4 regions of the Yersinia alsatica genome follow, and region 4 is predicted to be linked to each of the others. Evidence: predicted binding sites of a transcription regulator. Region 4 holds the regulator's gene; each other region holds the start of a gene.

Region 1 (8,309 bases), 470 kb from region 4:
TTTAATGGGTTATTAATTCATTGATTTATAAAGTTATCATATAAAGAACGATAGAATGCCAATTGGTGAAAACTGATTGGCATTTTTTTATCCCCAGTTGGTGAATACTTAATCCTTTGCCATATCAGTCTCCCACCCACCTCTTCTGCATTTAATTAAGCCTAAGCTAAACTAATAACGTTTCTTTCTGAAAACTCTTGTTTCTTGTCGTAAAATAAGTGGTTAATAACTCGCATGAGTGATTGAATTTCGGCAAAAACAGCTCAGAAAACGTCGCCGATCGCAGACACTTTCTGCTACATTTTTTTGTTACATGGCACATAGCTACAACCCTTTAACCACGCGGGTTGAGTACGTTTTTCGTTGAGAAATATGTAGTAATTATTTCGCTAAACAGGTTTACTTCCGTCTATTAATTTGGAGTTATCAGGTTGCTTATGTCTAACAGCTCAATGAGTGTAGTCATCCTTGCCGCAGGTAAGGGGACTCGTATGTATTCCGACCTTCCTAAGGTGTTACACCCATTGGCAGGTAAGCCGATGGTTCAGCATGTTATTGATGCGGCCATGAAGTTGGGTGCACAACATGTTCATCTGGTTTATGGGCACGGTGGTGAGTTGTTGAAAAAAACACTGACCGACCCGGCGTTGAATTGGGTATTACAGGCAGAACAGTTAGGTACTGGGCACGCGATGCAGCAAGCGGCACCGCATTTTGCTGATGATGAAGACGTCCTGATGCTCTACGGCGATGTGCCTTTGATCTCCGTTGATACTCTGCAACGATTGTTAGCCGCAAAACCACAAGGCGGTATCGGACTGTTGACGGTAAAACTGGATAACCCAAGTGGTTATGGTCGTATTGTGCGCGAGAACGGCGATGTGGTCGGGATTGTTGAGCATAAAGACGCCAGCGATGCACAGCGTGAAATTAATGAAATCAACACTGGGATTCTGGTGGCGACTGGTCGTGATTTAAAGCGCTGGCTATCATTGCTGAATAACAACAATGCGCAGGGCGAGTTTTATATCACTGATATTATTGCATTGGCTCATGCTGATGGTAAGAAAATTGCTGCGGTACACCCCACTCGTCTGAGTGAAGTTGAAGGGGTCAATAATCGCCTGCAATTAGCGACCCTTGAGCGGGTATATCAATCCGAGCAAGCAGAGAAGCTGCTATTGGCTGGGGTGATGTTACTGGATCCGGCGCGTTTTGATTTGCGCGGAGAATTAACACATGGTCGCGATATCACTATCGATACCAATGTCATCATTGAAGGTCATGTGACTTTAGGCGATCGGGTCCGTATTGGTACCGGATGCGTGCTTAAAAACTGTGTGATTGGCGATGATTCAGAAATCAGCCCCTATACTGTGTTGGAAGATTCTCGCTTGGATGCTGGCTGTACTGTTGGGCCATTTGCCCGCTTGCGCCCGGGTGCCGAGTTAGCAGAAGGTGCACATGTCGGTAACTTTGTTGAGATCAAGAAATCCCGCTTGGGCAAAGGATCTAAAGCTGGCCATCTCTCCTATTTAGGTGATGCTGAAATTGGTTCTGGCGTAAATATTGGCGCAGGAACTATAACTTGCAACTATGATGGAGCTAATAAGTTTAAAACTATAATTGGCGATGATGTCTTTGTCGGGTCCGATACTCAGCTTGTTGCTCCCGTCACTGTCGCTAATGGCGCCACTATCGCTGCAGGTACCACTGTGACACGTGATATCGCCGAAAATGAATTAGTACTCAGCCGTATCAAGCAAGTTCATATTCAGGGGTGGCAACGTCCGGTGAAGAAAAAATAATCTATCCCCGTCATCTTTCAAGATACTGGGTTGTTGGCTGCCATCAGTCACCCAAGATATTGAGTGTCTCAACGTCTTGGGTTTATTCAGTCGCCGCCGAGCGGTAACTTGAGTTTTACCGGGTATATTTAAGATTATAAATTGATTAAAAAAATAGCTCTTCAATGCGATTTATTATGCTTTGAAGGGATGTTTTGCCCTGTGTTTTTGGCTTATTCATCTCTGCCGAGAATACAGAACAAAACATAATAATCCCCAACTCTACAGGCTCGGGGAACCCGGAAAATCCGGATCAATCAGGTCACTGACATCGACAAGGTTCTTAAAGAACCTTACATAGGAATAAAACAGATGTGTGGAATTGTTGGCGCAGTAGCGCAACGTGATATCGCTGAGATTCTGATCGAAGGTTTACGTCGTCTGGAATACCGTGGCTATGACTCTGCTGGTTTGGCAGTCGTTGATGCTGAAGGCCATTTGACGCGCTTGCGTCGGTTGGGCAAGGTACAAGAACTGTCGGATGCTGCTGAAAAGCAAGATCTGCACGGTGGTACCGGCATTGCGCACACCCGCTGGGCCACTCATGGTGCGCCATCTGAGGCGAATGCTCACCCGCATGTTTCTGATTATATCTCCGTGGTTCATAACGGCATTATCGAAAATCACGAACCTTTGCGTGAGTTACTGGCGAGTCGTGGCTATAGCTTCAGCTCTGAAACTGATACTGAAGTTATCGCTCACCTGGTCCATTGGGAACAGCAACAAGGCGGTTCTTTGTTGGAAGTGGTGAAGCGTGTTATCCCACAACTGCGTGGCGCATACGGCACTGTGGTGATGGATAGCCGTGACCCAAGCCGCTTGGTTGCCGCTCGTTCAGGTAGCCCATTGGTTATCGGTTGTGGCATTGGTGAAAACTTTATCGCCTCTGACCAGCTTGCTCTGTTACCTGTTACCCGCCGTTTCATTTTCCTTGAAGAAGGTGATGTGGTTGAAGTGACTCGCCACAGCGTCAGTATTTTTGACAAACAAGGCAATGCCATTGAGCGTCCGGAAACTGAATCTCAGTTGCAGTACGATGCAGGCGACAAAGGTGTTTATCGCCACTACATGCAAAAAGAGATTTATGAGCAGCCAACAGCAATTAAAAATACGTTGGAAGGCCGCCTAAATAACGGAAAAATTGACTTGTCTGAGCTAGGCCCGAACGCTGATGCTTTGCTGGCTGATGTCCAACATATTCAAATCATAGCCTGTGGTACTTCTTACAACTCGGGTATGGTTTCACGTTATTGGTTTGAAGCTCTGGCTGGCGTGCCTTGTGATGTTGAAATTGCCTCTGAATTCCGTTATCGCAAACCTGCGGTGCGCCCGAATAGTCTGTTAATCACGTTGTCACAATCGGGTGAAACGGCCGATACCTTGGCGGCTTTGCGCTTGTCGAAAGAGCTGGGCTATTTAGGCTCGCTGGCAATTTGTAACGTTGCAGGTTCATCACTGGTTCGTGAATCAGATTTGGCTCTGATGACCAAAGCCGGGACTGAGATTGGCGTTGCCTCAACCAAAGCTTTTACCACTCAATTGACCGTATTATTGATGTTGGTCGGCCGTATTGGTTTACTGAAAGGCATTAAGGACGGCTTGAAGCTGGAACAAGAAATTGTTGAAGCATTGCAATCCTTACCTGTCCATATTGAGCAAATGTTGTCGCTGGATAAAACCATTGAAGCCTTAGCCGAAGGTTTCTCTGATAAGCACAATGCATTGTTCCTGGGTCGCGGTGATCAATACCCGATCGCAATGGAAGGCGCACTGAAGCTGAAGGAGATTTCTTATATTCATGCTGAAGCTTACGCTGCCGGTGAGTTGAAACACGGCCCATTAGCTTTGATTGATGCCAATATGCCCGTTATCGTGGTGGCACCTAACAATGAATTATTGGAAAAACTGAAATCCAACATTGAAGAGGTTCGCGCTCGCGGTGGCTTGCTGTATGTGTTTGCTGATGCAGATGCCGGTTTTACCAACAGCGAAGGGGTTAAGATTGTGCCATTGCCTCATGTTGAAGAGATTATTGCGCCAATTTTCTACACCGTGCCGCTACAGCTACTGGCTTACCATGTTGCGCTGATTAAAGGTACTGATGTGGATAAACCACGCAACCTGGCGAAATCGGTAACGGTTGAATAACGCATAACCAGTATCCCATAAATAAAAGCCGGCATTTGTCGGCTTTTTTGTCTTTCGCCACTCAGTAATAAATTGTCATTTTCGATGAGAAAATAGTCAGATATTTTGCTGCCTTATAAATGATAAAATGAACTTATTCATGAATTAAAGATAAAAAATAACGACTAACTTTTTGATAATTAATGTTTTTATGGTTGCCCCAATTCCTTGTCATATAACTGTAACATTACGTACATTTTTCTGTCATTAAACTGTCCTATTTTCCCTCCTGCACCATACTTAATCTGATGAAAACAATTTAGAGTTAATTCTAATATCCCATTAGGAGGGATTATGAAACTGATGCGTACCACCGTAGCCAGCATTGTGGCAGCGACTTTATCTATGACCACTGTGTCCGCGTTCGCTGCTGCAAGCCTGACAGGTGCAGGTGCGACATTCCCCGCGCCGGTGTATGCCAAGTGGGCAGATTCTTATCAGAAAGAAACAGGTAACAAAGTTAACTATCAGGGGATCGGTTCTTCAGGTGGCGTGAAACAAATCATTGCCAATACTGTTGATTTCGGTGCTTCTGATGCGCCATTAGCAGACGACAAATTGGCTGCTGAAGGTTTGTTCCAATTCCCAACAGTGATTGGCGGTGTGGTGCTAGCCGTGAATATCCCTGGCATTAAGTCCGGTGAGCTAACATTAGATGGTAAAACACTGGGTGATATCTACCTGGGCAATGTGAAAAAGTGGAATGACCCGGCGATTGTGAAGCTGAATCCGGGCGTTAAACTACCTGATCAAAATATTGCTGTCGTACGTCGTGCTGATGGTTCCGGTACTTCATTCGTGTTCACCAGCTACCTGGCTAAAGTGAATGCAGACTGGAAAGAAAAAGTGGGCGCGGGCTCTACTGTTAACTGGCCAACAGGTTTGGGCGGTAAAGGTAACGATGGTATTGCCGCATTCGTTCAACGTCTGCCAGGTGCTATTGGCTACGTAGAATATGCCTATGCCAAACAGAATAATCTGGCTTACACCAAACTGATTTCTGCTGATGGGAAACCAGTGAGCCCGACTGAGCACAGCTTTAGCTCTGCGGCAAAAGGTGTAGACTGGAGCAAAACATTCGCTCAAGATTTGACCAATCAAAAAGGTGATGATGTATGGCCAATTACATCAACAACATTCATTTTGATGCACAAAGAGCAGAAAAATCCTGCTAGCGGCACTGAAGTGCTGAAGTTCTTTGATTGGGCCTATAAAAACGGCGCTAAACAAGCTAACGCACTGGATTACGCAACATTGCCAGATGAAGTGGTAGAGCAAGTACGTGCAGCCTGGAAAACTCAGATTAAAGACAGCAGCGGTAAGCCACTGTTCTGATTGAATACAGTTTGCGTTCGATGCTTTTGCTCCAATAAGTGATTTATACAAGATTGGTTTAATCAATTGCTCCCTCCCTATTTGGGGAGGGAAATAATACCCCGATGAGAAGAGAGTCTATGGCTGCTTATAAGCCGACGATCAAAGCACCGAGTAAATACGGTGACATCATTTTCAGTGCGCTGGTTAAGCTGGCAGCGCTGATTACCCTATTTATGTTGGGCGGCATAATCGTTTCATTGATTGTGGCTTCCTGGCCAAGTATCGAAAAGTTTGGTTTTGCTTTCCTGTGGACCAAAGAGTGGGATCCTCCGGCTGAGCAGTTCGGTGCATTGGTGCCAATTTACGGCACAATTGTGACCTCTGTTATTGCCTTGCTCATTGCGGTTCCCGTCAGTTTTGGTATTGCCCTGTTCCTGACTGAGTTAGCACCAAACTGGTTAAAACGCCCACTGGGTGTGGCTATTGAGTTACTGGCGGCAATCCCAAGTATTGTTTACGGTATGTGGGGTTTGTTTGTATTCGCTCCCCTCTTTGCCCGTTATTTTCAAGAGCCTGTCGGTAACGTGATGTCCGGTATCCCCATTATTGGTGTGCTGTTCTCAGGCCCCGCATTCGGTATTGGTATTCTGGCGGCCGGTGTCATCTTAGCCATCATGATTATTCCTTACATTGCGGCAGTGATGCGCGATGTGTTTGAACAAACCCCAGTGATGATGAAAGAGTCGGCTTACGGTATTGGCTGCACCACTTGGGAAGTTATCTGGCGCATTGTGCTGCCTTATACCAAAAATGGTGTTATTGGTGGCGTGATGTTGGGGCTGGGTCGTGCATTGGGTGAAACCATGGCGGTGACCTTTATTATCGGTAATACCTACCAGCTCGACAGCTTCTCGCTGTTTATGCCGGGCAACAGTATTACTTCCGCGCTGGCGAATGAATTTGCTGAAGCCGAGTCCGGCTTGCATACCGCCGCGTTGATGGAGTTGGGTCTGATCTTGTTCGTCATTACCTTTATTGTACTGGCTTTATCTAAGCTCATGATTCTGCGTCTGGCTAAGAAAGAGGGGCGCTAAGATGGCAACGATGGATATGCGAAGTGATGCGACGCTGTTAGAAACCCGCCGTAAAAAGCAGGCTTGGCGGCGTCAAAAGAACCGGATTGCCTTAATACTTTCAATGGCAACCATGGCATTTGGCTTGTTTTGGTTAGTGTGGATTTTATTCTCTACAGTGACCAAAGGTATCGACGGCATGTCTTTGGCACTGTTTACCGAGATGACGCCGCCACCGAATACCGCGGGTGGGGGGTTAGCCAATGCCATTGCCGGGAGTGGCCTGTTAATTCTGTGGGCGACAGTCATTGGTACCCCACTGGGTATCATGGCAGGGATTTATCTGGCCGAATATGGTCGTAAATCCTGGCTGGCGGAAATCACCCGCTTTATCAACGATATTTTGTTATCCGCGCCCTCCATCGTGGTCGGCCTGTTTGTGTACACCATTGTCGTGGCCAAGATGGAGCACTTCTCCGGTTGGGCAGGGGTGATTGCTCTGGCGCTGTTACAGGTGCCGATTGTTATTCGTACCACCGAGAATATGCTGAAACTGGTGCCCGATAGCTTGCGAGAAGCAGCTTATGCATTAGGGACACCAAAGTGGCGCATGATATCGGCGATTACTTTGAAAGCCTCAATCTCCGGCATTCTGACCGGCATTTTGCTGGCGGTGGCGCGTATTGCGGGCGAAACAGCACCATTGCTGTTCACCTCGCTTTCCAATCAGTTCTGGAGTACCGACCTGAGCCGGCCTATCGCCAACTTACCGGTCACCATATTTAAGTTTGCCATGAGCCCGTTTGTCGAATGGCAACAACTGGCATGGGCAGGGGTGCTGCTGATTACCCTGTGCGTACTGTTACTGAATATTCTGGCTCGGGTTGTTTTCGCGAAGAAAAAGCATTGATTGGCTGAGAGAAAATCAGCAATAAGTCATGAAAATACCGATTCGCCAATAAATTCCAAAATGCTGCTCCGGCGGCATTGGCTAAAAGAGAGAAGTCTTGATGAGTATGGCTACTGACATCAACAACAGCAAAATTCAGGTTCGCGATCTGAACTTCTACTACGGCAAATTCCATGCGCTGAAGAACATCTCGCTGGATATTGCCAAAAACCAGGTCACGGCATTCATCGGGCCATCAGGTTGCGGTAAATCGACGCTGCTGCGCACCTTTAACAAAATGTACCAGCTGTATCCGGATCAACGTGCTGAAGGCGATATTTTATTGGATGGGCAGAATATCCTGACCGATAAACAAGATATCGCGTTGTTGCGGGCAAAAGTTGGCATGGTTTTCCAAAAGCCAACGCCGTTCCCGATGTCAATTTACGATAACATTGCTTTTGGTGTGAAACTGTTCGAGAACTTGTCGCGCACCGATATGGATGAGCGCGTGCAATGGGCTCTGACCAAAGCTGCACTGTGGAATGAAACTAAAGATAAGCTGCACCAGAGTGGTTACAGCTTGTCCGGTGGGCAACAACAGCGTTTGTGCATTGCCCGCGGTATCGCTATTCGCCCGGACGTATTGTTGCTTGATGAACCTTGCTCAGCGCTTGACCCAATCTCTACCGGTCGCATTGAAGAGCTGATCAGCGAGCTGAAATCTGACTATACCGTGGTGATTGTTACGCACAACATGCAGCAGGCAGCCCGCTGTTCAGATCACACAGCATTTATGTATCTGGGCGAGCTAATTGAATTCAGTGATACAGACACCCTGTTTACCGCCCCACAGCAAAAACAGACGGAAGATTATATTACTGGTCGCTATGGTTGATGGCTTTGGAGCCGATCACATTCATTTCGCCTACTTATACGTACGGGAAGTATCATGGATAACCTGAATCTTAATAAACATATTTCCGGCCAGTTCAA
Region 2 (8,309 bases), 1.9 Mb from region 4:
ACTCAGTTCACCGTAAGGAACACCAAAAACTTGGCTGTCTAATAGCAGAATTTGCCAATGCTCACCGACCAGAACATGCTTTGAAGGCGCAATACTCGCATCCGCCAAGGCATCAACCATAGCGGGTTGAAAATCATGATTACCGGGGAGCCATACACAAGGTGCAGGCAAGCGTGAGATGCCCTTAGCAAAATTCTGATAAGCAGCAACAGAATGATCCTGAGCCAAATCACCGGTCGCAACAATGAGATCAAATGGGCGCTGTTCAGCAATAATCGCATCCAACACAGCGCGATAGCTGCGGGATGTGTTTACACCCAGCAAGGTCTCATGTTCCCCCGCAAAGAGGTGGGTATCTGTTATTTGTAAAATTCTGGCCTTGGCCCCACTTGCCATAGGCAGTTTAAACAGGCTTTCCAAATGGTGTCCTTGTTTTTGCACCCTTCCCAACCAGATTTATCAGGTATCTTTACCCTCTGTCGGTCAGGCTATAAGTCTGTCTAACAAACCGGAACTGCCACTGCTCCATGCGCCAAACAATAGCGCAACCAGTCAGCAAGAAACTGGTTAATTTGATGCTTTTCGTCCCGCTGATGCAACTTTTTATTCGGATAATCATAACTTGCTTTGAAGCGGGAGATCTGCTGACTGGCACACACTTCCGCGACCTGCGCATCATGATAGAGCCGCACCACCATAGAAGGCAGGCTCCAGTGACTGACAGCGGGTTCAGTCTGAACTATCTCAACGACAGAAGTGTAGCGGGTCGATTCAATAATTGTCAGTTGATAACTGGCGCCATTAACCTGATAAGCCACGCTTTCACCCACTTCATCGACGCGCGGTATCAAACGACGCAATTGCGCGAAATTAGTTTCGCATACTCGCATCATTTCAGGAAAATCAGGGGTGTAGCGCTTAACCATTATTATGCTCGCTTTTTTTACGACTGCCATTCTTCTCTCAGGGACTGATGGTGCAACGCCAACCATTGTAATGCAATGATCGAAGCTGCGTTATCAATAGCACCTTCTTCAACCCAACGACAAGCCTGCTCGCGGCTGACAACATGAACCCGAATATCTTCATTTTCATCCGCCAGCCCATGAATACCACTCGCGGTAGTTGCATCGACTTCACCCACCATAATGGATAAACGCTCACTGGTCCCACCAGGACTGGCCAGATAACTGAGCACCGGCTTACAGCGGCCAATATGAATTCCCGCCTCTTCCTCAGCCTCACGACGCGCCACGTCTTCGACACTTTCGCCGTCTTCAATCATCCCGGCTATCATCTCTAATAACCAAGGTGATGGGCTGCTGTCAATGGCGGCAATCCGCAACTGTTCTATCAGCACGACTTCATCTCGCACCGGGTCATAAGCTAATAACACTGCAGCATGACCGCGCTCAAAAATTTCGCGTTTAACCTCCCCACTCATTTCGCCATTAAACAGACGATGGCGAAACCGGTACAAATTCAGTGAAAAAAAGCCACGGTACAGTGTTTCACGTGCAATAATTTCCACATCATTCTTGTCGAAGGTCACCGGTGAGGGCTTTGCTGAAGATGGTGCTGATGTCATTGGATGCTCTCCTTACTTAAGTATCTAGCCTGAATTGTGATTTTTGATGACACCTAAATGACATCATACAAGGCCGATAACGGTGCAATCATACTTTTATTAGTCATGCTTTTTTATTAAAAGTATCACCACGTCATGGACTTCACGCCATATCCTGACAGACTTAACGCAGGCTACAAGATTTTAAAATAACAGGCATCATTAGTTGATAAAAATCGGCTAGTAGATAGAAATGAGTTTGCGAGCTGAGATTGGCGGTTTTATCGCGGTGGCTTGATAAGCGATAGTTTGATAATAGATTATTTGATAAACATAGCGCGAGACAGATTAGTTGTCTGAATACTCATTTAGGTTTGTGATAGATTTAAGTAAATTTAGGCGAGATGGCACAATCAGCCACCTTATCCCATTGGCAGACTCTGATAGAATCGGCAACAATTCGTCTATCGACAGCTACCATAGTAATATTGCCGCACAACTGCTGCACAACAAGGACTGCAAATGAAGAAACTGCTCCCCCTTCTTATCGGGCTGAGTCTGGCTGGTTTCAGTACCATGAGCCAGGCAGAGAACTTGCTGCAAGTTTATAAGCAAGCCAGGGATAGTAACCCGGATTTACGCAAATCAGCGGCTGACCGCGATGCTGCATATGAAAAGATTAATGAAGCTCGCAGCCCGCTGTTACCACAGCTTGGTTTAGGCGCAGGTTACACCCATACCAATGGTTTCCGCGATGCTTCTGATAGCCCTGATAGCAATGCGACGTCAGGCTCACTGCAACTGACCCAAACTATTTTCGACATGTCCAAATGGCGTGCGCTGACCTTACAAGAAAAAGCCGCAGGTATTCAGGACGTTACGTTCCAGACCAGTGAACAACAACTGATTCTGGACACAGCAACAGCTTATTTTGCCGTCCTGAACGCCATTGATACTCTGTCTTATACTGAAGCACAGAAGCAGTCTGTCTATCGCCAGTTAGACCAAACAACCCAGCGCTTCAATGTGGGTTTAGTCGCCATCACTGACGTACAGAACGCCCGTGCCAGCTACGATACAGTATTAGCGGATGAAGTAACTGCCCGTAATAACCTGGATAATGCGCTGGAAAATCTGCGCCAGATTACCGGTGTTTATTACCCTGAGCTGGCATCACTGAATGTGGACCGTTTGAAAACTGAACGCCCGCAAGCCGTCAATAACCTGTTGAAAGATGCTGAAAAACGTAACCTTTCGTTGCTTTCTGCCCGTTTGAGCCAAGATTTGGCGCGTGAGCAGATTAAATCAGCAGAAACTGGTTATATGCCAACTATCGATTTGACTGCATCATCTTCAATCACCAATACCCGTTACAGCGGTGGTACACCAAGCACTCAACAGGTGAACAATGATGCGGGTCAGAACAAAATTGGCGTGCAACTGAGCTTACCGTTGTACAGCGGTGGGGCGACCAATTCTGCGGTAAAACAAGCACAGTATAATTTTGTTGGGGCCAGTGAGCAGCTAGAAAGTGCCCACCGTAGTGTGGTGCAAACCGTACGTTCCTCATTCAATAACATCTCAGCCTCAATCAGCAGTATTAAGGCTTATGAGCAGGTCGTCATTTCTAACCAAAGCTCATTGGATGCAATGGAAGCCGGTTACCAAGTGGGGACTCGTACTATTCTGGATGTGTTGACTGCAACAACTAACTTGTATCAGTCGAAGCAGCAACTCGCCAATGCGCGTTATACCTATTTGATTAATCAGTTAAATATCAAATCTGCATTGGGTACGCTGAACATGAACGACCTAATGGCGCTGAATGGTGTACTGGATAAACCAGTCCCAACTTCAGCCACCAGCCTGGCGCCGGATAATGCTAACCAGAATGCTTATGCTGATGGTACTGGCACTCAGTCAGCACCACGTGCCACTACAGTGAGTCAGCCGACTACCGCAGCGACACGTAACGGTAATCCATTCCGTAACTAATTTTTAGTGATTTAAACTCTCCGGGCGCAGTCTCAAAAAGCTGCGCCCGACTTATTTTCCCCGATTCCATCATGCTGCTACCCAGCATTTTTCAGCAATGAAAAAAGCGCGGTAACCCCCAGCTTTTCGTATAACTTTGTAAAGTCTCCTCCTCACTGTCCCTCACGCTTTAATTTCATACACATTTCCCCTATTCTTAGGGCACTTACTGGGAATGGGCATTGAACGCCCGGAAATGAGACAAATAATGATGAAACGGACTCAAAACATCAATCAAGAGACTTTCCGTAAATCCTGGCGCAGTTACCGCCTTGCGCCAGTAGCTTTAGCCGTCAGTGCCGTATTTATGCTGGCTGGCTGCGAAAAAACCGATGAAACCGTCTCTTTGTACCAAAATGCTGACGATTGCTCTCAAGCAAATCCATCAAAGAGCGCGGAATGCACCACCGCTTACAATACCGCGTTGCAGGAAGCGGCTAAAACAGCGCCTAAATATGCGACTCGTGAAGACTGTGTTGCTGAATTTGGTGAGTCACAATGTACTCAGGCTCCAGCTCAAGCGGGCATGGTGCCTACATCGTCATCTTCTTCTGAAACCACAGCAGCAGCAGCACCACAGCAAAGTGGCAGTATGTGGATGCCATTAATGGCCGGTTATATGATGGGCCGGATGATGGGCGGCGGAGCAAGCCAGCCATTATTCACCTCTAAAGCCCCAAATAGCCCAGCCAATGGCAAGTTTGTCGATGCGACCGGTAAAAACTTTGGTTCAGCGACCACTGGCCGCACCATGACGGTACCGAGAACCGCCATGGCACCGAAGCCTGCCGTGACAAATACCATCACCCGTGGTGGTTTTGGTGAGTCAGTAGCTAAGCAATCTTCTATGCAACGCAGTGCAGCAACATCATCTAAAACCAGCACGCGCAGCATGGGTGGCTAAGGTCTGATTAATGAAACGTTTAGCGATTAGCGAACGCCCGGACTGGCGCGAAAAAGCCACCGAATTCGGTTTCCGTTTCCACACCATGTATGGCGAGCCGTACTGGTGTGAAGATGCCTATTACGAATTCACTCTGGCACAAATTGAAGAGCTGGAAGATACCACCGCAGAATTGCATCAAATGTGCCTGCAGGTGGTTGAGAAAGTGGTCAATAGCGACCAACTGATGGCAAAATTCCGCATTCCTAAGCATTGCTGGGATTTTGTCCGCAGCTCGTGGCGAACCAACCAGCCATCGCTCTATTCCCGGCTTGATCTGGCCTATGACGGTGTGAACCCAGCAAAATTACTGGAAAACAATGCGGATACCCCAACCTCATTGTATGAAGCCGCCTTTTTCCAATGGTTATGGTTGGAAGACCAGATCAACGCAGGCAATTTAAGTCAGGATTCTGACCAGTACAACAGCATGCAAGAAAAGCTGATTGAGCGTTTTGCTGACTTGCGTGATAACCATGGTTTTAGTCTGCTGCATCTAGCCTGCTGTCAGGACAGTGAAGAAGATCGCGGCACCGTGCAATATCTGCAAGATTGCGCACTGGAAGCCGGTCTGCCGACTGAATTCATGTTTATGGAAGAGATCGGCTTAGGAGAAAAAGGGCAATTTACCGACCTGGATAATCAGGTTATCAGTAATTTGTTCAAGCTTTATCCGTGGGAGTTTATGTTCCGCGAAATGTTCTCCACAAAGTTGGAAGATGCCGGCGTACGTTGGCTGGAACCGGCATGGAAGAGCATTATATCCAATAAAGCGTTGCTCCCTTTGCTGTGGGAAATGTTCCCTAATCACCCTAATCTGTTGCCTGCTTATTTTGCTGAAGATGACCATCCTGCGATGGATCATTATGTCACCAAGCCGCTATTCTCGCGGGAAGGTGCCAATATTCAGATAGTAGAAAACGGCAAAGAAGTGGCACGGGTTGATGGGCCATACGGCGAGGAAGGCATGATTGTTCAGCAATTCCATCCATTGCCTAAGTTTGGCGACAGCTATACCTTGATTGGCAGTTGGCTGGTTAACGATCAACCCTGTGGTATTGGTTTGCGTGAAGATCGCGAACTGATCACCCAAGATCTATCGCGTTTTTACCCCCATATCATTTTAGGGTAAAAGCACGCCATTAAAGTAAGGGAAAGCTTCGGCTTTCCCTTAACATTTCTAGCACGTTGCTTTTATTGTTCGGTGACTGGTGGGATTACTGCCCCAATAGCTCAACGTAGCACTCGAGGGGACCGATAGCTAGGCAGCAAGAGAGTGAATCCCGCTGAGCTGACTCAAGTCAGGGATTCGGGTGAAAGAGCGTAGCTAACAACGCTATAACGTCAAGGGCGCAGGGTATTTAGCCGACTTGTACCGACAACATACTCAACGACCCCATCTCAATCCCATCTGTCGGAATAGAAATCGGCTCTTTACCATCCCAGCTCCCCAAAACATATAACAGTGGCAAATAATGCTCGGGTGACGGATTAGATAGCTCAGCCCCTTCATGCTGCATAAAGTTGACCAATGGGTGATTATCACCTTGATAACTCAGGTTATATCGTACAAATTGGTTGAAGGACTCTGCCCATGGATACGGGCTACTTTCCCCTTGCCATCTGACCATACGCAAGTTGTGTACCACGTTACCGCTGGCGACAATCATCACGCCCTGCTCACGTAGCACCGCCAGTTTACGGCCTAATTCATAGTGATATTCTGCCGGTTGCGTGCCATCGATACTCAGTTGCACAACAGGAATATCAGCCTCAGGATACATCTTAATCAATACCCCCCAGCTCCCGTGGTCCAATCCCCATTCGCTGGTGTCGGCTCGCACGGCAATCGGTGCCAGCAATTGCTGAATTTGCGCCGCCAGTGCCGGGGAACCCGGTGCCGGATACTCGGTATCAAACAGTGCCTGTGGGAACCCACCAAAGTCGTGAATAGTCCGCGGTTTCTCCATAGCGGTTACTGCGGTTCCAGGAGTATACCAGTGGGCAGAGATCGCCAAAATCGCCTTAGGGCGTGGTAATGACTCACCCAGCGCACGCCATGCCTGAGTATAACTGTTTTCTTCCAGCACGTTCATCGGGCTACCGTGGCCGAGAAACAGTGCAGGCATACGAGAGGTGTTCATAAAAAATCCTTACTGTTAATAAAAAGGGTGGCGTTAAACCATAAGCAGTAGATTACGCGCTTTTTTTTCATTACACAGCCGGATAACAATGATGAAGATATTCAATAAATTTGAATGGATAAAATAGGAGGGAAAATACGTTGAAGAGGCTTTAGTGATGGAAAATAACCGGGCGGCGACCTATTCAAGAGAATAGTGGCAACCCGGCCTGTAAACCACTTTATCGGCTGGCAATATCAGCAGATATCGCCATCAGAAATCAGCTGGCTTTTTTGGCTTGGGACTGAAGATACTCAGCTAAGTCATCAATTGTCACGACTGGCATATCATGCAATTTGGCGAACTCAATCACTTCTGGCGCATGTGCCATGCTGCCATCATCATTGGTCAGTTCACACAATACACCGGCAGGTTTGAAGCCAGCCAGTGTGGCTAAATCGATGGATGCTTCGGTGTGACCACGGCGAGATAATACGCCACCCGGTTGACCGCGTAATGGGAATACGTGGCCTGGACGATTAAGGTCAGCAGGTTTAGCGTTATCAGCAATTGCAGCACGGATAGTCGTCAGACGGTCAGCAGCAGAAACCCCAGTTGTCACGCCTTTAGCCGCTTCAATTGTCACGGTAAATGCAGTTTGGAACTGGCTGGAGTTATGGGAAACCATCATGGGCAAATCAAGCTGTTGGCGGCGTTCGTCAGTGATACACAGACACACAATGCCACTGCCGTGGCGGATAGTCAGCGCCATTTGCTCAACAGTCATTGCTTCAGCGGCAAAAACCATATCGCCTTCGTTTTCACGACTTTCGTCATCCAACACCATAACACCACGGCCATTACGCAGAGCGTCGATAGCACGTTCTACACGCTCAACAGGCGTGCCAAAATCTGATAAAAGGGTCTGATTCATGGTAAGAAACCTCATTAAAATTATGGATTACCAGAATCAGGGCGGTCTTGAGGAGTAATTGGCCAATTTTTCTATATCAATTTCTCTATATCAATAGAAATAGCCGAAATAACGCAAGCGAGCCATAGGCCCGGCAAATACCGTTACTCTCTCCCATCCGGACTATAACCGTCGGCCCCGGAATTACACCGGGTCTGCTGACCTCTACCCCGCTCTCTTTAACCAGAGAAACAGCGTGAGCGCTCGCGGGCTTTTGCACCACGACACAGGAATGCCGCAACACAATTTACCGCCGGTGGGGACTTGCACCCCGCCCTGAGAATAAGCCCTATGACTATAGCGCTATTGATTCGTTGGAGCAATTACCAAAATGGTGATGTGCGGAGGTTTATACAATTAGCATCAGGCATTACACTAGAGGAGGTAACTACACATCTAATTAGGGAAACACCATGATTGACCCGAAAAAAATTGAACAAATCGCCCGCCAGGTGCATGAGTCTATGCCGAAAGGTATTCGCGAATTCGGGGACGATGTCGAAAAGAAAATCCGGATGGTGCTGCAATCGCAGTTAACCCGCCTGGATTTGGTTAATCGTGAAGAGTTCGACGTGCAAACTCAGGTATTGCTGCGCACCAGAGAAAAGCTGGCTTTGTTGGAACAACGGATGGGCGAGCTGGAAGCCAAATTCAACAGTGCGCCAGTTG
Region 3 (8,309 bases), 660 kb from region 4:
TATATCATTGGTTTATATTCACACAGCAAGGGATTTTGACAAAAAACTTAGCAGGGTTATCAATGAGTGGTTAGCTGCGGTGGGCGGGGCTTTACTCTAAAACATGCAAAAAAAAACGCCCGCAAAAGGCGGGCGCGAGGGGGATGACGTTATTGATGCTTAATCGTCTTCACCATTTTCATCATCGCGCAGTGGCACGATGAGCATATCAACATGGACGGTATTGATCAGTTGGCGTGCTGAAGACATCAACTTGCTCCAGAAATCCTGATGATGACCGCATAATACCAAGTCCATATCATATTTCTTAATTGCATCAACCAATACCTGACCCAAATCGCCACTACCACTCAGGGTTTGCTCGATCGGATAGCCTGCATTTTGCGAAAGTTCGGTCAATGCATGGTGAGTTTCTTCAGAAATGCGTTTTTGCATATCGCCAAGATTAACGTCGATCAGACCGGTATAGAGATCTGAGTAGTTAACATCAACATGGATCAGGGAAACTTTGGCATTGTACGGTTTGGCCATGGAGACCGCTTTTTCCACCAACACCTTACTTTCCGGAGATAGGTCAACCGCAATCAGAATGTGTTTGTAAGCCATAAGTAAACTCCTTCCATAATGTTAATTAATGGGTAAGCAAACATTCAACCTGTTGAACGGGTGCTAACGCGATATCTACATAGTAGCATTATGACCCTTAACTGAAGTGTTTCACGGATCACAACACACTGTTTTGATGATGATCACTAAAGTAGGCGTATGTCTTTTTACACCAAGCGGTGACTAAATTCTACCGCTGATTACCTTGGCACATTGCTATATTGATTGAATTTAAAGCAGATCATTACGTCAAGTATAGCGCCGAAAAAGCATCCTGAGGGACGGAATTTCATATTTGTGATGCAAATGTAGCTTACGAATATCAGAGGTGAAATTCAGATAATTTAGTTAAGAAAGATTAATATTTAGGCAAGGTTTGTGCGGACTAATTGTATTCTCTAGCCAGAAAAATTCGATATAAGTTAATACTAATCGATACTTAACAAAGGCCAAAATTGGCTTAATTTAGCGATTATCAGGCTATTTTTCATTTCATTTCCTACACTCATTAAGGGAGTCCTACACGTTCGGATCGTGTGTCGTGCGAAAATGCATCGAACCACAGTCAAAAAGCGAACGATAGGGGGTGGCTTTTGAGGCCCTGGGGGTGTTTATATCGGCTAGAGTGAGCGATGGCGTAGCAGGTTCAGGTCACTGACCTAATGCGTGTGATATCGCTGGGAGGATGATTATGATCAGTACCGTCGCGCTTTTTTGGGCTCTGTGTGTGGTATGTGTGATTAATATGGCACGTTATTATTCATCACTACGTGCTTTGTTGGTGGTATTGCGTGGTTGCGACCCGTTGCTGTATCAATATGTTGATGGCGGTGGATTTTTTACCTCCCATGGCCAGCCGAGCAAACAGATTAGATTAGTCGGTTATATCTTTGCTCAACGCTATCTTGATCACCATGATCCGGAGTTTATCCGCCGCTGTGAGAGATTACGTGGGCAATTTATACTGACCAGTGCACTTTGTGGTTTGGTCGTGGTCAGTCTGGTGGGACTAATGTTGTGGTATTAGTATGAAATCTTGGCATAACAGTATTTAAAAAGGCGACCTAATAAGGCCGCCTTTTATTTACCATTACTGCACGGTGCTATTACCGTTCAGTATCATCACAGTTTCGCGCTAAGGCGCACTATGACAGTAATACATTCGCTGGATTTAGATAAACTTCAATGCAATCCAATACAACCCGCCGGAGAGAAGAATAGAGATTGGCAAGGTTAACACCCACGCCAACATAATGTTCTTCACCGTCTTACTCTGTACACCACCACCATCAACCAACATGGTACCGGCAACAGCGGAAGAGAGCACTTGGGTTGTCGACACTGGCATACCGGTGTAACTGGCAATACCAATCGAGACCGCAGCAGTCATCTGGGCAGAAACCCCTTGGGCATAGGTCATGCCTTTCTTACCGATTTTCTCACCGATGGTCACTGCAACACGTTTCCAGCCAACCATGGTACCCAAAGAGAGGGCCAGAGCGACGGCAACGATAATCCAGGTTGGTGCATATTCCACTGTTTCCAACAAATCTGTGCGTAGATTGTTGAGGAAACGACGGTCTTGAGCACTGGTTTCTGGCAGTTTAGCCACAATTCCTGCGGTTTCGGCGACACACATCAGCAAGCGACGCATATGGCTGCGTTGGTCAACCGTCAGGTCGTCATAGCTTTGCAGATTAGCCAGCAGTGTTTGTGCTTGGTCAATGGCTATCATGGCGCGTGAGCTATCACAGTGGAACTGTGCTGGTGTATTCGGCAATGTTTCTGGTGTCGGTACCAATGGCTTCAGCGCGACAGCATGAGGTAAGGCCTCAATATGCTGCTGATAATATTGTTGCAGATGAGTCACTGCATCGCGGGTGCGGGCAATATCATAGCCGGTAGCACTCATATTCACGACAAACCCAGCCGGAGCCACACCGATTAATACCAGCATGATCAAGCCAATCCCTTTCTGACCATCGTTAGCGCCGTGAGAGAAACTCACGCCAATAGCCGATAAGATCAGTGCAGTACGGGTCCAGAATGGCGGTTTACGTTTACCGTCTTTCTTTTCACGTTCAGCGGGAGTCAGGTGAATACGTTGCTGCTTCTTGGTTCCGTTCCAGTAACGACGTAGCAGGAACACCATCAACCCAGCAATAACCAGACCCACAATCGGGGACAGGATTAATGACAGGAAGATTTGAATCATCTTAGGAACGTTCAGCGCATCTACTACAGATGTACTGGTCATTAATGCATTGGTTAAACCAATACCGATGATTGCACCAATCAGCGTATGTGAACTGGACGCTGGGATACCAAAATACCAAGTGCCCAAATTCCAGATAATCGCGGCCAGCAGCATAGAGAAGACCATGGCCAACCCATGTGCCGAACTGACGTTTAACAGCAGATCAGTAGGCAATAGGTGAACAATGGCATACGCCACGCTCAAACCGCCCAGCATCACGCCGAGGAAGTTAAACACCCCTGCCATCACGACAGCCACCTGGGAACGCATGGCACGGGTATAAATTACGGTCGCGACCGCATTGGCTGTATCATGAAAACCATTGATGGCTTCGTAAAACAGCACGAACAACAAAGCAAGAACTAACATTAGGCCGGTATGGAAATCCAGGCCAGCGAAAAGATGTAGCATAAGCGTTACGCCAGTTTGTGGACATGAACGCGGCGCATTATCAGTGACAATGGGGGGTGGGGAAAAGGAAAATATGACCTTTTTTTGACATGACCGCGGACTAGATCGTCCTTTTGCACAACATATGCATGTTATATCAGCAGGTTACTTAGTTTTACCGTATGAGACATTTTCTTACTATGGCTTCCTGTCGGTGGGCGACTTACAATCTCTCGCCGCAAATTTGTCGGTCGAATGAACTCAATAATACGCAAACCGACTAAAAGCGGACGATTTTGCAGCAATGATTTTCTGACTCAATGAGGCTCAGTGTGGAACAGTTTGATGTGGTAGTGATAGGTGCAGGTGCCGCGGGGCTATTCTGTGCGGCTCAGGCCGGGCAAGCAGGATGCCGGGTGCTATTAGTGGATAACGGTAAAAAAGCTGGGCGCAAGATTCTGATGTCTGGCGGTGGCCGCTGTAATTTTACTAATATGTTTGTAGAACCCGCCGCCTATCTTTCACAAAACCCTCATTTCTGTAAATCTGCTTTGGCGCGTTATACCCAATGGGATTTTATCGACCTGATGAATCGCTATGGTATCGCCTGGCATGAAAAAACATTAGGGCAGCTATTTTGCGACGACTCGGCACAACAAGTGGTTGAGTTGCTGCTGAAAGAGTGTGAATTGGGGCAAGTGACCATTCGACTGCGCAGTGATGTTCTGTCGGTCGAGAAAAACGAGAGTGGCTTCCTGCTCCATATCAACGATATGAAAGTGAGCGCTAACTCACTTGTTGTGGCTTCTGGTGGGCTGTCTATGCCTGGTTTGGGCGCATCGCCATTCGGCTATAAGCTGGCCGAACAGTTTGGCTTGAAAGTGTTGCCGACCCGCGCGGCTTTGGTGCCTTTTACCTTGCACAAACCTTTATTGGAGCATCTGCAAACTCTCTCCGGTGTTTCAGTGCCCGCAGTGGTCACGGCAGAGAATGGTACCAGTTTCCGGGAAAGTATTTTATTCACTCATCGTGGACTTTCTGGCCCGGCAATTTTGCAACTTTCAAGCTACTGGCAGGCTGGCGAGTATGTGAGCATTAACTTACTTCCTGATGCCGATTTAGATGCATTTTTGAACAATGAGCGGCAGGCGCATCCGAATCAGACATTGAAAAATACCTTGGCTCAACTGCTGCCGAAGCGGTTAGTAGAGTGTCTCCAGACTCTGGAGCAGCTACCAGATGTGACCCTAAAGCAATTAAATGCTCCGCAGCAAGCCACGTTAGTGGCGAACTTGCAGCAGTGGCGTGTACAGCCCAATGGAACTGAAGGTTATCGCACCGCTGAAGTCACTATCGGTGGTGTAGACACTCAAGAGCTCTCCTCTAAGACAATGGAGGCCCAAAAAGTGCCGGGATTGTACTTTATTGGCGAAGTTGTTGATGTTACTGGCTGGTTAGGTGGCTATAACTTCCAATGGGCCTGGAGCTCGGCCTGGGCTTGTGCGCAGGCATTGGCCGCGAAGCAGGCACAATGAAATTAGCCCGCTAAAACCACTGCGATGGTGCAATAAAGCCTCTTCGCCCGGTATATCCGAGCAAGAGGCAATAAAGAAATCAGTGCGGAATGACCCTTAACGCAGTGCCTGAAGAATATTATAGGCTGCCTGCACGCGGACAGGATTCGGGTAGTTTTTGTTAGCTAACATCACTATGCCGATCTTCTCCTCTGGGATGAAGACGATATAGGCGCCAAAGCCATTGGTCGCGCCAGTTTTATGCACCCAGGATGCCGGTGTTGCCAGCTGTGGTGGCAGCAATTCCTCGGCTTTACGTGGTTTCAAGGCGATATCATTGCCACTGTCGGCAATGACTGTTTGTGGATTGATAGGCCAGTTATACATTTCCCAACCCAATCCTTGGAACAAGTCTCCAGCCTGAAAATAGCGAGATTGAGCTGCGACTATCGCTTTCTTTAACTTATCGTTTTCGACCGATAGATTGTTTGGCTCCATATTGGCCTGCATAAATCTCACCATATCTTTCGTGGTGGATTTTACCCCATAGGCTTCCTCACCCAGCATGCCCAAGGTTACGCGTACCGGCTGACCATCCTTATATCCCCAAGCATAGTTTGACTGCATAGATTCAGGGACAGTGATAAAAGTATGTGTCAGTTTTAATGGCTGGAACACAGACTCTTTCATGTAGTTTTCGAAGGTTAATGGGCTATTTTTCACCGCTAACGCCCCGAATAAACCAATGCTGGCATTAGAGTAATTTCGCATTACACCAGGCGCCCACTCTGGCTGCCACTGCTGATAATATTGCCACAGTGATTTTTGGTCTGTAACCGAATCAGGCAGCTGCAGAGGAAGCCCACCTGCAGTGTAGGTCGCCAGATGCAGCATTTTCACACCTTGCCACTGACGTCCTGTTAGCTCAGGTGCGTATTTAGTCACTGGATCATTAAGATTCATGATGCCGGTTTGCGCGGCATATTCCCCAGCTATTCCGGTAAAGGTCTTACTGACCGAGCCCAGTTCAAACAGCGTATTTTCAGTCACCGGAATACCGGCTTTTATATCCGCTACACCATAGTTAAAAAATTGCGGCTTGCCGTCATAAAATACGGCGACGGCCATACCGGGAATTTCCTGTTGTTCGATCAATGGCTTAAGAGTTTTATTGACGATAGCCGCAACCTGCTGTTCCGTCAGTATGGTTTGTGCCGAGGTATAAAGTGGGGAAGCTGCGATAGCGGTAAAGACCAAAGTATTGATAATAGACTTTTTTAACATGGGGATATCTTCCATAAATTATAATAAGCGATAAGCAGTGTGGCTCCTTTTGCGCTGCCGATTCTGCGATGATTGACTATGGATAACAATCGATTATATTTGATACTTAATAATAGAAAAACTAACAGATAAATCTATGGTACGCAGTTATATTCCCTTAAATTCACTTCGTGCCTTCGAAGCCGCCGCCCGACAGTTAAGTTTTACTAAGGCTGCTATCGAATTAAATGTTACCCATGCAGCCATAAGCCAGCAGGTCAAAGCGCTGGAACAACGCCTTAATTGTCGGCTCTTTATTCGGATTTCTCGTGGATTAGTGTTAACAACCGAAGGCGAAAATCTGCTACCAATTCTTAATGATTCCTTTGATCGTATCGCAGACACACTCGACCGTTTTTCCGCTGGGGTGATGCGCGAAAAAGTCAGAGTTGGTGTTGTTGGAACCTTTGCAACCGGCTATCTATTGTCGCGTATGAAGAGTTTTCAACAGCGCTATCCACATGTCGATATTTTACTTTCAACGCACAACAATCGTGTTGATGTCGTGGCTGAAGGGCTGGATTACGCTATTCGTTATGGCAATGGAGCTTGGCATGATACCGAGTCGCAATTTTTGTGCGATGCGCCACTGGCTCCACTGTGTGCTCCTACATTGGCGGGGAGTTTACGCCACCCTAATGACCTGCAAAAATTTACCTTACTGCGTTCTTATCGGCGTGATGAATGGTCGGCATGGTTTGCTGCTGCTGGAGGATGTGTGCCTTCACCCTCCCAGCAAATAATGATGTTCGACTCGTCGGTAAGTATGCTGGAAGCGGCACAAGCAGAGATAGGTATTGCGCTGGCTCCACCGTCGATGTTTGCACACCTGTTACTAAGCGAACGTATTATCCAACCTTTTAGCACGGCGATTAACTTGGGCGGATATTGGTTAACTCGTCTGCAATCCCGCACAGAAACAGTGGCTATGCGGGATTTTTCACTATGGTTATTGTCTGAGATGAAATCTGAGAAAGTAGAGATGTAGCCTCAGTCTTAGTGGTTTCATCATTAAGTGGGTGGTTAACTTCTACTTAAGTTAAGGCTTACCCTCGTTGACGGTGAAAGAACTTAGGGTGTTATTATCTGCAAACCTCAGATCCAGAGTGCGTTGAGTTCCACGATTCATCACAATTGGTATGGGGAATAGCAAGGTGGAGGTTTTTTCATTCCAGCTATAGTGCCAAGTGAATGCAAGACTAAAATTGCTGGGTTCCTTCGGCGGCCCTAGGCGTGTTAGGACGTCCTTCTTTGTTGTCTTGCCTGGCACTAACCAATGTTTCAGCGCCGCCTGGTCGTAATTTCCCAGAGCCTGCTCATGGGAGCGTTCCTCACCGAAGAGACATCCCTGGAGTAAAGGCAAGATAATAACTAAGAAGGCAGCCCGCTTATTCAAAAGGATTTTCAACAAAAGTAGATACCTTTTTAAATTGGACTGGTTTTAGAATCGCCACACTGGTCGAAGGATCGGTTACAATTTGATTTAAATGAAAAATACACTTCCCAATTCGTTCTCCTGTATCAAAATTTACGTCGTAATCCTTGCCTGCTTCTGGGGTGAACAATACCGACATTTGGCACTGGCCCCGAAAGGTTGCATCAGTTGTGATCGAGATGATTATTGGCTGGGTTTTGACGCGAACTTCAAAATAATAACTTTTATAATCCTGCTGGCGATAACTCAGCTTGGGCATGCTTATATCGCGGGTATCGTTATAAAACCCCAGTGCAGTATGCGGGACTAGTTCTCGATCGATGTTGTCTTCTTTTGCCTTGATTGATGTGCCAGTCACGTTACTGACAAAGCGAATGCGGGCGATATTATTCCCTTCTCCCACGGGGTCTTGATATACCGGGGCTGAATGAAAAGGAGAAGTGCAGCCCGTAGAAATTAACGTCGTACCGAGCAGTGTAAAGGCCAAAATTTTATGCATAGAAATACGTCCAGTAGGAAATTTACTGGTTACTATCGGCTTGAAATTACTACACTTTAGTGATTTTTATTCAACGTGCGAACCCTGACACTATTTATTACGCATTATCTTAACAGGGAGCATTTGGCCCCTGATTCATCTGAATATGACCGTTACCTTGGTGTACTTCTAGATTTCTTACTCGGAAGTTGTGTTCCCGCCAGACTTGGCATGGCTTGGCGCATGATATCGAGAAACGCGCGCAATCTGGCCGGGTAAAAACTGGCGTGGGGGTAAACTAAATAG
Region 4 (8,309 bases):
TTCGCGTTGTGCCAGCCAACTTTCCTGCTGACTTGTTTCAGGTATTGATAGCGAAACTGCCGCCAGAGCATCGCTGAAACTTTGGCGCATTTTTGCCAACTCATCTTGCTGGCGCTGATGTTGGGCAACCAATTGTTGGTGGGATTGCTGGGTATCTTGTTGACGCTGAAGCACCAGTGATAACTGTTGTTGATGCTTTTGTTGCAGTTGCTCTGCTTGGGCCAGCATATCTTTGGCTTGTTGATGTTGCTGGTTCAGTTGTTCATATTCGGCCAGTTTTTGCTGGCAGAACTGTTCAGACTGCTCCTGTTGTTCCAGCCAGATTGTTAACGCCGCCACGTCATTTAATGCCAATGTCAGCGCCAACGGTTTTGTCAGTGTTTGCCAGCGTTGGTGATAATCCGCCAGTTGCTGCTGGCTTTGTTGTAGCTCTTGTTCCAGACGCAACTGCTGCTGTTGGGTATTTCCTACTTGTGTACGTAATTCTGTTCCGGCGGTGAAGAGTTGTTCAACCTGAAGGCGCAGCGCCTCAACTCGTACCGCAGTTTCTGATGGTTTTACCGCTTGATACTCAGTAATCGCCGGGTGATCCACTGCGCCACATAGTGGGCAAGCATCACCTGGTTGCAGTTTGGCCCTTTCTGCTTCTAGGCGGACTATCTGCTTTTCGCGATCCAGAAGGGCTTCCAAATCCGTCAGATGCTGTTTTTGTTGTTTATATCGTTGACGTTTTTCGGCTAACTGCTGTTCCAGTTGCTTTAGCTGCTGTTGCTGACTAATTAACTGTTGCTGCTGTTTATCGTGCTGTGTCTGAACTTGCTGCGCTAGAGGGGATAATGCCGCTAATTGCTGTCGCACTGCCCGCTGTTGCTGGAGTTCACTCAACTGGTGGCGTAACTGTGCCGAGGGGTGCAACTGCTCAAGTGCCGATAGTTGTTGCTGGATGCTGCTTGCTTGCAAGTTGGCTTGCACTAATGCCGCTTGCTGCTGTTTATCCTGCTCGTTCAGTGTGGCAGTTTGCTGTTGCAAGTTGTTGAGCAACGTAACCAGTTGCTGTAACTGTTGCTCGCTTTCAACGGATTGTTGTTGCTGTATATGTAACTGACGGAATTGCTCACGCCACAAAGGTAGATTTTTTTCCCAATGTTGATGGTGAGCATTAATATGTGCATATTCAGCCAGTTGTTGCAGGCGTTGATGGGTTTGTTGCAGTTGCCGCTCATTGAGTTCTAGCTGTTGTTTACTTTGTTGCTCTTTACCTCGCAGTTGCTGTAGCTGTGTCGCAAGCTGCGCCAAGAGATGCTGTTGCTGGGTAATAAGGTTATCCAGTGGCACCACTTTTTGTTCAATTAGTGTTTCTTGCTCATGCTGTTTGGTAGCTTGCTGCTGGCGAGCTAAGTTGGCTTGCTCCAGTGCTTCAGCCAGCGGGGTAAGTTGCGCCTGAAGTTGTTGCTGTTGTTGGGCCAGAGTAGTGACACGCAGTTGTATTTGTTGCAAATCTTGCTGGCTGCGTGAACATTCTCGCAGCAAAGGACGTAGTTTTTCTGCGGGCTCACTACGGGCCAGTCGTTGCAACTCCGGCTGAGCCTGTTGGTATTCTTGCTCAATGAGTTTTTGCTGTTGCTGAAATTCCAGCAGATTTTTTTGCTGCTGCTGCCAACCGACTAGCCAGTTTATCTGTTTCTGATTGGTTTGTTGCTCTGAGGTGAGTTGCTTTTCTTGTTCGCCAAGAGCATCAATTTGTTGCGCCACAGCCAGGCGCTGCTCTTCATTCAGCAGTTCAATGCCACTGGCACGCTGATGTAAAGCATCCAGCGAGATCTTAGCCTGCTTATGTTGCTCAAATACATGCTCAGATAGCCGCCCATAGATGTCGGTGCCGGTTAACTCTTCTAATAATTCCGCACGATCATTGGCATCAGCATTGAGGAACGCAGCAAATTGCCCCTGCGACAGCATCATGGATTTGGTAAAACGGCCAAAATCCAGCCCAGTGATTGCCGCCACCATATCCAATTTGTCACGTACTTTATCCGCCAGAATTTTGCCGTCTTCGCAGAGCGCCAATTCAACTTTAGGGGCTTGCAGATTCCCTTCTGGGCTATTTTTAGCGCGGCGCTGGCTCCAGAATGCGCGGTAGCGGGTGCCTTTTACCTCAAACTCAACTTCGGCCAGTGACTCCGCTGTATGGCGGGTCATTAATTCATTCTGGCTGGGCGTGACATTCAGCCGTGGAGTCTGGTGGTACAACGCAAGACAAATTGCATCCAACAGTGTGGTTTTACCGGCGCCAGTGGGGCCAGTGATCGCGAATAATCCGTTGCTGGCAAACGGCTCAGCGGTGAAATCTATCTTCCACTCGCCTTGCAGAGAGTTAATGTTTTTCAGACGCAGGCTTAAAATTCTCATATAGATTGCTCCTCTGCGGCATCTTTGCCTTGCGTTACGTCTTCAATAACTTGATGAAACATTTGGCGCATACGCTGTTGGCGCGGCTCGGCTAAATCGGCCTCCAGTGCCAGTCTGCGCTCAAATACATCAGACACACTCAGCTCATTGAGGGTCTCTTTTTCTTGCCGGTCTATTCCGATATTGCGTTGCTCTTTACTGCGGCGTAATAACACCACTTCAACTGGGAGTTCCGCAGTTAGTGCTTGAATTCGTCTTTGGATATCAGTGAGATAGTCTTGAGTGGCAACCTCGATATCCAACCATACCGGTAAACCTTGGTGGTCAGCGAATTTAGCCAACTGTTGCTCTATCTGCGGTAAATCACCTTTGACTAGCTGCATTGGCTGAAATTGTGGAATAAACAGTGGGGTAACTGACGACAATGTTTGTTGCGTAAATTCCACCAGATAGACGCTTTTCTCCTTGCTTAACTCATCAAAACTCAAGGCGATTGGCGAGCCGCTGTAACGAATATGTTCAGTTTTGGCCACTTGCTGAGCACGATGGATATGACCCAAAGCAATATAATCCGCAGGAGGGAAAGCTTGCGCCGGGAAAGCATCCAATGTGCCGATATAAATATCGCGAACCGAGTCACTGGTCGTCACACCAACAGTAGTCAGGTGCCCGGTGGCGATAATCGGTAAGGGTAAATTTAGCTCGGAACGCCGTTCAACAGCTCGCTGATATAGCGCCTGATAGTGAGCCGCGATTGCTTCTTGCAATGCCAGTTGCTTTTGCCCGCCAGATTCACCTGCCTGACTGGTCACTAAATCACGGGGTCGTAGAAAAGGAATGGCGCACAGCAGTGCTGCGGGCTGGTGCTGGCGGTCTTTCAGAATAATGATTTGCTGATCCAGATGGCTGCTGGCACAGGAAATTACAGTGGTATTTAGATAGGAAAGCAAACCCCGTGATTCATTCAGTGTTGAGACTGAATCGTGGTTCCCCCCCAGCACCACCAACTGGCAGCCAGTGGGTTGGAGCTCGACCACAAAACGATTATAAAGCTCGCGGGCATAACTGGGAGGCGAGCCAGTATCAAATATGTCACCGGCAACGATTAGCGCATCCACCTGATTATCTTCAATTTGCTCAATAAGCCAATGCAAAAAAGCCTGATGTTCAGCAGCACGGCTTTTGGTGAAGAAATGTTGGCCTAAATGCCAGTCAGAGGTGTGAATAATGCGCATAAAACTCCCGCTATGGCAGGTTATCTTTCATAGAATGGCGCTGATTATAAACGCTGTTTGCGGGATGTCGCGGCTAAAAAGAAGCTATGGGAGAAATCTCCGAGAAGCTTCGCAAATTTGAGTGCTGTATTTTGCAATTAACATGAAATTTATCACTATGCTTATTGCTTATGATAGCGTGATGTTTTTCATAAAAATGTCACAAAACTGACGCATAATGGCTCGCGACATAACATAGTGACCACTAACTTACTGGCAGGGTTGATGATGGCAAGACGCATACTTGTGGTGGAAGATGAAGCACCAATCCGTGAGATGGTGTGCTTTGTGTTGGAACAGAATGGTTACCAACCGTTAGAAGCCGAAGATTATGACAGCGCGGTAACGCGTTTGTCGGAGCCTTTCCCTGATTTAGTGCTGTTGGACTGGATGTTGCCCGGTGGCTCAGGTATTCAGTTTATTAAGCATATGAAACGCGAAGCGCTGACTCGAGATATTCCAGTAATGATGTTGACTGCCCGTGGTGAAGAAGAAGACCGAGTGCGTGGTTTGGAAGTGGGTGCCGATGATTATATTACCAAGCCTTTTTCGCCAAAAGAGCTGGTGGCGCGCATTAAAGCGGTTATGCGCCGGATCTCACCAATGGCTGTAGAGGAAGTGATTGAAATGCAAGGATTGAGCCTTGACCCTTCCTCGCACCGGGTGATGGCCAATGAACAGGCGCTTGATATGGGGCCAACCGAATTTAAACTGCTGCACTTCTTTATGACCCATCCTGAGCGGGTATACAGCCGTGAGCAGTTGCTTAATTATGTCTGGGGCACTAACGTTTATGTAGAAGATCGCACGGTTGACGTGCATATTCGTCGGTTACGTAAGGCGCTTGAAGTTAATGGTCATGACAGAATGGTACAAACCGTCCGGGGAACTGGATATCGTTTCTCAACGCGCTACTGAGTTTTCAGTGCCGGAGAATTCGTTGTGTTAGAACGTTTATCGTGGAAAACGCTGGCTCTAGAGCTGGCTCTTTTTTGTCTGCCTGCATTATTGTTAGGTGCCTTTATCGGCTACCTTCCTTGGCTATTACTGGTTTCAGTAGTAGCGGCACTGGTCTGGAATTTCTATAACCAACTCAAATTATCTCACTGGCTGTGGTTAGACCGCAGCATGACTCCCCCCGCCGGGCGCTGGAGCTGGGAGCCTTTATTTTACGGCTTATACCAGATGCAGTTGCGAAATCGTCGGCGTCGGCGGGAATTAGCCTTGCTTATCAAACGTTTCCGCAGTGGTGCAGAATCATTACCTGATGCGGTGGTGATTACCACCATTGACGGCAATATTTTCTGGTGTAATGGATTGGCCCAGCAACTGTTGGGGTTCCGTTGGCCGGAAGATAATGGTCAGCATATTCTCAACTTATTGCGCTACCCGGAATTTAGCCAATATCTGCAACAACAAGAGTTTTCTCGCCCCCTGACCCTGCAATTGAATAATGGTTATTACGTTGAGTTCCGTGTGATGCCTTATTCTGAAGGGCAATTACTTATGGTCGCCCGAGATGTTACCCAAATGCGCCAGTTGGAAGGTGCTCGCCGTAACTTTTTTGCTAATGTCAGCCATGAACTGCGTACCCCACTGACAGTGTTGCAGGGGTATCTGGAAATGATGCATGACCAAGAGTTGGCTGGCCCATTACGTGAAAAAGCCTTAGGGACGATGCAGGAACAAACCAAGCGGATGGATGGGTTGGTAAAACAACTATTGACGCTATCACGAATTGAAGCCGCACCTAATGTGGATCTAAATGAGCAGGTGGATATTCCCCGCATGCTGAAGATGCTACAGCATGAGGTTCAGGCATTGAGTAATGGGCGTCATGAGATTACGTTTCGAATTAATGAGCAACTGAAGGTCTTCGGCAATGAAGACCAATTGCGCAGTGCGGTTTCTAACTTGGTCTATAACGCAGTCAACCACACACCTGAAGGGACTAAAATTGAGGTGTGTTGGCAGCAAACGCCGCAGGGTGCACAGTTTCAGGTTAGTGATAATGGGCCGGGTATTGGTCCTGAGCATGTTCCGCGCCTTACTGAACGCTTCTATCGGGTGGATAAAGCACGTTCAAGGCAGACTGGCGGCAGTGGGTTAGGGTTGGCCATTGTGAAGCATGCATTGAGCCACCACGATGCCCGTCTGGATGTGATGAGTGAAATCGGTTTGGGGACGCGATTTATTTTTACCTTGCCGAATCGGTTGATTGTTCCGACGGTTTTAACCGAGAATGCAGTCAAATCCTAAGACGGCACGGATACTAAATTGATGAGATGGGGAAAACTGGCGCTATTGAATGCTATGCTGTGGTTTAGCTATGGCGTTTTAGCGCAACCGACGGCGCTAGCGCCTGTGGCGAGCGGGCTGCCATCATCGTCGATTTCTGCCAGTCATACATTATCCGGTAATCTTTCCAGTGTCGGCTCTGACACTTTGGCCAATCTGATGTCTTTGTGGGCCGAAGATTTCAATCATCATTACCCCGGCGTTAATTTGCAAATACAGGCGGCGGGTTCCTCTACGGCTCCTGCGGCATTGGCTGCGGGGGCCGCCCAACTTGGCCCGATGAGTCGGTCAATGAAAGCGGCTGAAATTAATGCATTTACCCAGCGTTATGGTTATCCCCCCCTTGCCATACCTGTTGCCGTTGATGCATTAGTGGTGTTTGTTCATCGAGACAACCCATTGAATAAAATAACGTTGCCTCAGCTTGATGCTATTTTCTCGCAGAATCGCCGCTGTGGGGAGCCTCATCGCATTGTTCGTTTTGGTGAGTTGGGATTGGGGGGACGCTGGACGGATCGTTCACTGCAACGCTATAGCCGAAATTCAGCCTCGGGAACCTATGGTTTCTTCAAGCACCGAGTATTGTGTGATGGTGATTTTGTTAATAATGTCAATGAATTGCCCGGTTCTGCATCCGTTGTGCAAGCCGTGGCTGGTTCATTAAATGGCATTGGCTATGCCAGCATTGGTTTTCGTAACAGTGGGGTTAAACCGCTGGCATTGGCGGTGAATGGTCAGGATTTTGTGATGCCAACCGCTGAAAACGTCAAAGACGGTAACTATCCGTTGGCGCGTTATTTGTACATCTATATTAATAAAGCGCCGGGCCAACCGCTGGAACCTTTAACCGCAGCCTTTCTTGAGCGTGTTTTATCACCCGAAGGGCAACAACGGGTCACTCACGATGGTTATTTGCCATTGCCCCCCGAGGTGCTTAGCCATACCCGAAAAGAGCTAGGTTTTGCTGATTAAAATGTTAATGGGTGGCTATAAATGATACAAATCATATGGCGTGTATTTCTCTAAATCTGGCATGATTGACTGGTTTGAAAAGATTGTCTGGATGAAGACTCTGCTTTTGTGATCCTGACTTGCCTTTCTCCGCTATAAACGGTCTACTTACCGCCGTTGTTGGCCTATTCCACCTGCAAATAACTTCAAAAACACTGCATACTGACGAAATAGATTGCTTATTAACCGCCGGAGTTTGCGTTTATCAGAGCTTTATATCGTTTCGATCACATCGGAAAGGCCACAACGTAGAACTTTTTCTTTTGGTCATTTAACTAGGCAACACACACCACTATGAGTCATCGTTTATCGTCTAAAGATATTATGGCATTAGGTTTTATGACCTTTGCCTTATTCGTTGGAGCTGGCAACATCATCTTCCCACCGATGGTTGGTTTACAATCGGGTGAACATGTTTGGTGGGCTGCTTTGGGCTTCCTGATTACTGCGGTTGGATTACCGGTGATTACCGTTATCGCACTGGCTCGTGTGGGCGGCGGTATCGATGCCCTGAGTACGCCAATTGGCCGTGGTGCGGGTCTGGTTCTGGCTACCGTCTGTTATCTGGCTGTCGGACCCCTGTTTGCGATCCCGCGTACCGCCACTGTTTCCTTCGAAGTGGGTATTGCACCTTTGACCGGTGATGGCCCGCTGCCGCTGTTTATCTATAGCGTGGTTTACTTCGCGCTAGTTATTGGAATTTCGCTGTATCCGGGGCGTTTACTGGATACCGTCGGGCATATTTTGGCCCCGCTGAAAATTTTGGCGCTGGCTATTTTGGGTATTGCCGCCTTGATTTGGCCTGCTGGCCCGTTGATTCCGGCAACTGATGCTTACCAACAAGTGCCATTTTCCTCAGGTTTCGTTAATGGCTATTTGACCATGGATACCTTAGGTGCTCTGGTCTTCGGGATAGTTATCGTCAATGCCGCGCGTTCACGTGGTGTTGTATCCCCGAGGCTGTTGACGCGCTATACCATCTGGGCGGGCTTAATTGCCGGTGTGGGTTTGACACTGGTTTACCTGAGCTTGTTTAAGTTGGGTTCTGGCAGTGGCAGCCTGACACCTGATGCCCAAAACGGTGCCGTGGTATTGCATACTTATGTTCAGCATACTTTCGGTGGCTTGGGGAGCGTGTTCCTGGCAGCGCTGATTTTCATCGCCTGTATGGTCACTGCGGTTGGCCTGACTTGCGCCTGTGCTGAATTCTTTGCTCAATACCTGCCATTGTCATACCGGACGCTGGTCTTTATCCTCGGTATCTTCTCAATGATGGTATCGAATCTGGGGCTGAGTCATCTGATTCAGATCTCTATC

Evidence for each region. Region 4 encodes PhoB, which activates phosphate uptake and scavenging genes when phosphate is short. Its sites were predicted from a motif close to CTGTCATAAAACTGNCNNAT; they were not measured.
Region 1: a site for PhoB is predicted at 4,236-4,255, ahead of pstS (phosphate ABC transporter substrate-binding protein PstS). Genes of this name have one in related genera too.
Region 2: a site for PhoB is predicted at 1,867-1,886, ahead of tolC (outer membrane channel protein TolC). Genes of this name have one in related genera too.
Region 3: a site for PhoB is predicted at 3,346-3,365, ahead of pitA (inorganic phosphate transporter PitA). Genes of this name have one in related genera too.

The regions. Positions count from the first base shown of each region.
Region 1 is NZ_CP104006.1:4,870,681-4,878,989, forward strand. It holds gene glmU (bifunctional UDP-N-acetylglucosamine diphosphorylase/glucosamine-1-phosphate N-acetyltransferase GlmU) at 438-1,808, shown strand; gene glmS (glutamine--fructose-6-phosphate transaminase (isomerizing)) at 2,160-3,995, shown strand; gene pstS (phosphate ABC transporter substrate-binding protein PstS) at 4,329-5,369, shown strand; gene pstC (phosphate ABC transporter permease PstC) at 5,489-6,445, shown strand; gene pstA (phosphate ABC transporter permease PstA) at 6,447-7,334, shown strand; gene pstB (phosphate ABC transporter ATP-binding protein PstB) at 7,435-8,211, shown strand; gene phoU (phosphate signaling complex protein PhoU) at 8,266-8,309, shown strand, end outside.
Region 2 is NZ_CP104006.1:1,385,089-1,393,397, reverse strand. It holds gene cpdA (3',5'-cyclic-AMP phosphodiesterase) at 1-420, opposite strand, end outside; gene N0H69_RS06100 (DUF1249 family protein) at 501-926, opposite strand; gene nudF (ADP-ribose diphosphatase) at 944-1,588, opposite strand; gene tolC (outer membrane channel protein TolC) at 2,090-3,562, shown strand; gene N0H69_RS06085 (DUF1190 family protein) at 3,813-4,505, shown strand; gene N0H69_RS06080 (glutathionylspermidine synthase family protein) at 4,516-5,676, shown strand; gene ygiD (4,5-DOPA-extradiol-dioxygenase) at 5,906-6,688, opposite strand; gene ribB (3,4-dihydroxy-2-butanone-4-phosphate synthase) at 6,948-7,601, opposite strand; FMN riboswitch at 7,743-7,928, opposite strand; gene ubiK (ubiquinone biosynthesis accessory factor UbiK) at 8,054-8,309, shown strand, end outside.
Region 3 is NZ_CP104006.1:161,562-169,870, forward strand. It holds gene uspA (universal stress protein UspA) at 160-606, opposite strand; gene uspB (universal stress protein UspB) at 1,298-1,633, shown strand; gene pitA (inorganic phosphate transporter PitA) at 1,778-3,274, opposite strand; gene N0H69_RS00665 (BaiN/RdsA family NAD(P)/FAD-dependent oxidoreductase) at 3,586-4,788, shown strand; gene ampC (class C beta-lactamase) at 4,885-6,051, opposite strand; gene ampR (LysR family transcriptional regulator AmpR) at 6,188-7,078, shown strand; gene N0H69_RS00680 (hypothetical protein) at 7,479-8,024, opposite strand; gene N0H69_RS00685 (LysR family transcriptional regulator) at 8,177-8,309, opposite strand, start outside.
Region 4 is NZ_CP104006.1:4,403,727-4,412,035, reverse strand. It holds gene N0H69_RS19960 (AAA family ATPase) at 1-2,409, opposite strand, end outside; gene sbcD (exonuclease subunit SbcD) at 2,406-3,644, opposite strand; gene phoB (phosphate response regulator transcription factor PhoB) at 3,912-4,601, shown strand; gene phoR (phosphate regulon sensor histidine kinase PhoR) at 4,626-5,942, shown strand; gene N0H69_RS19940 (PstS family phosphate ABC transporter substrate-binding protein) at 5,964-6,953, shown strand; gene brnQ (branched-chain amino acid transport system II carrier protein) at 7,287-8,309, shown strand, end outside.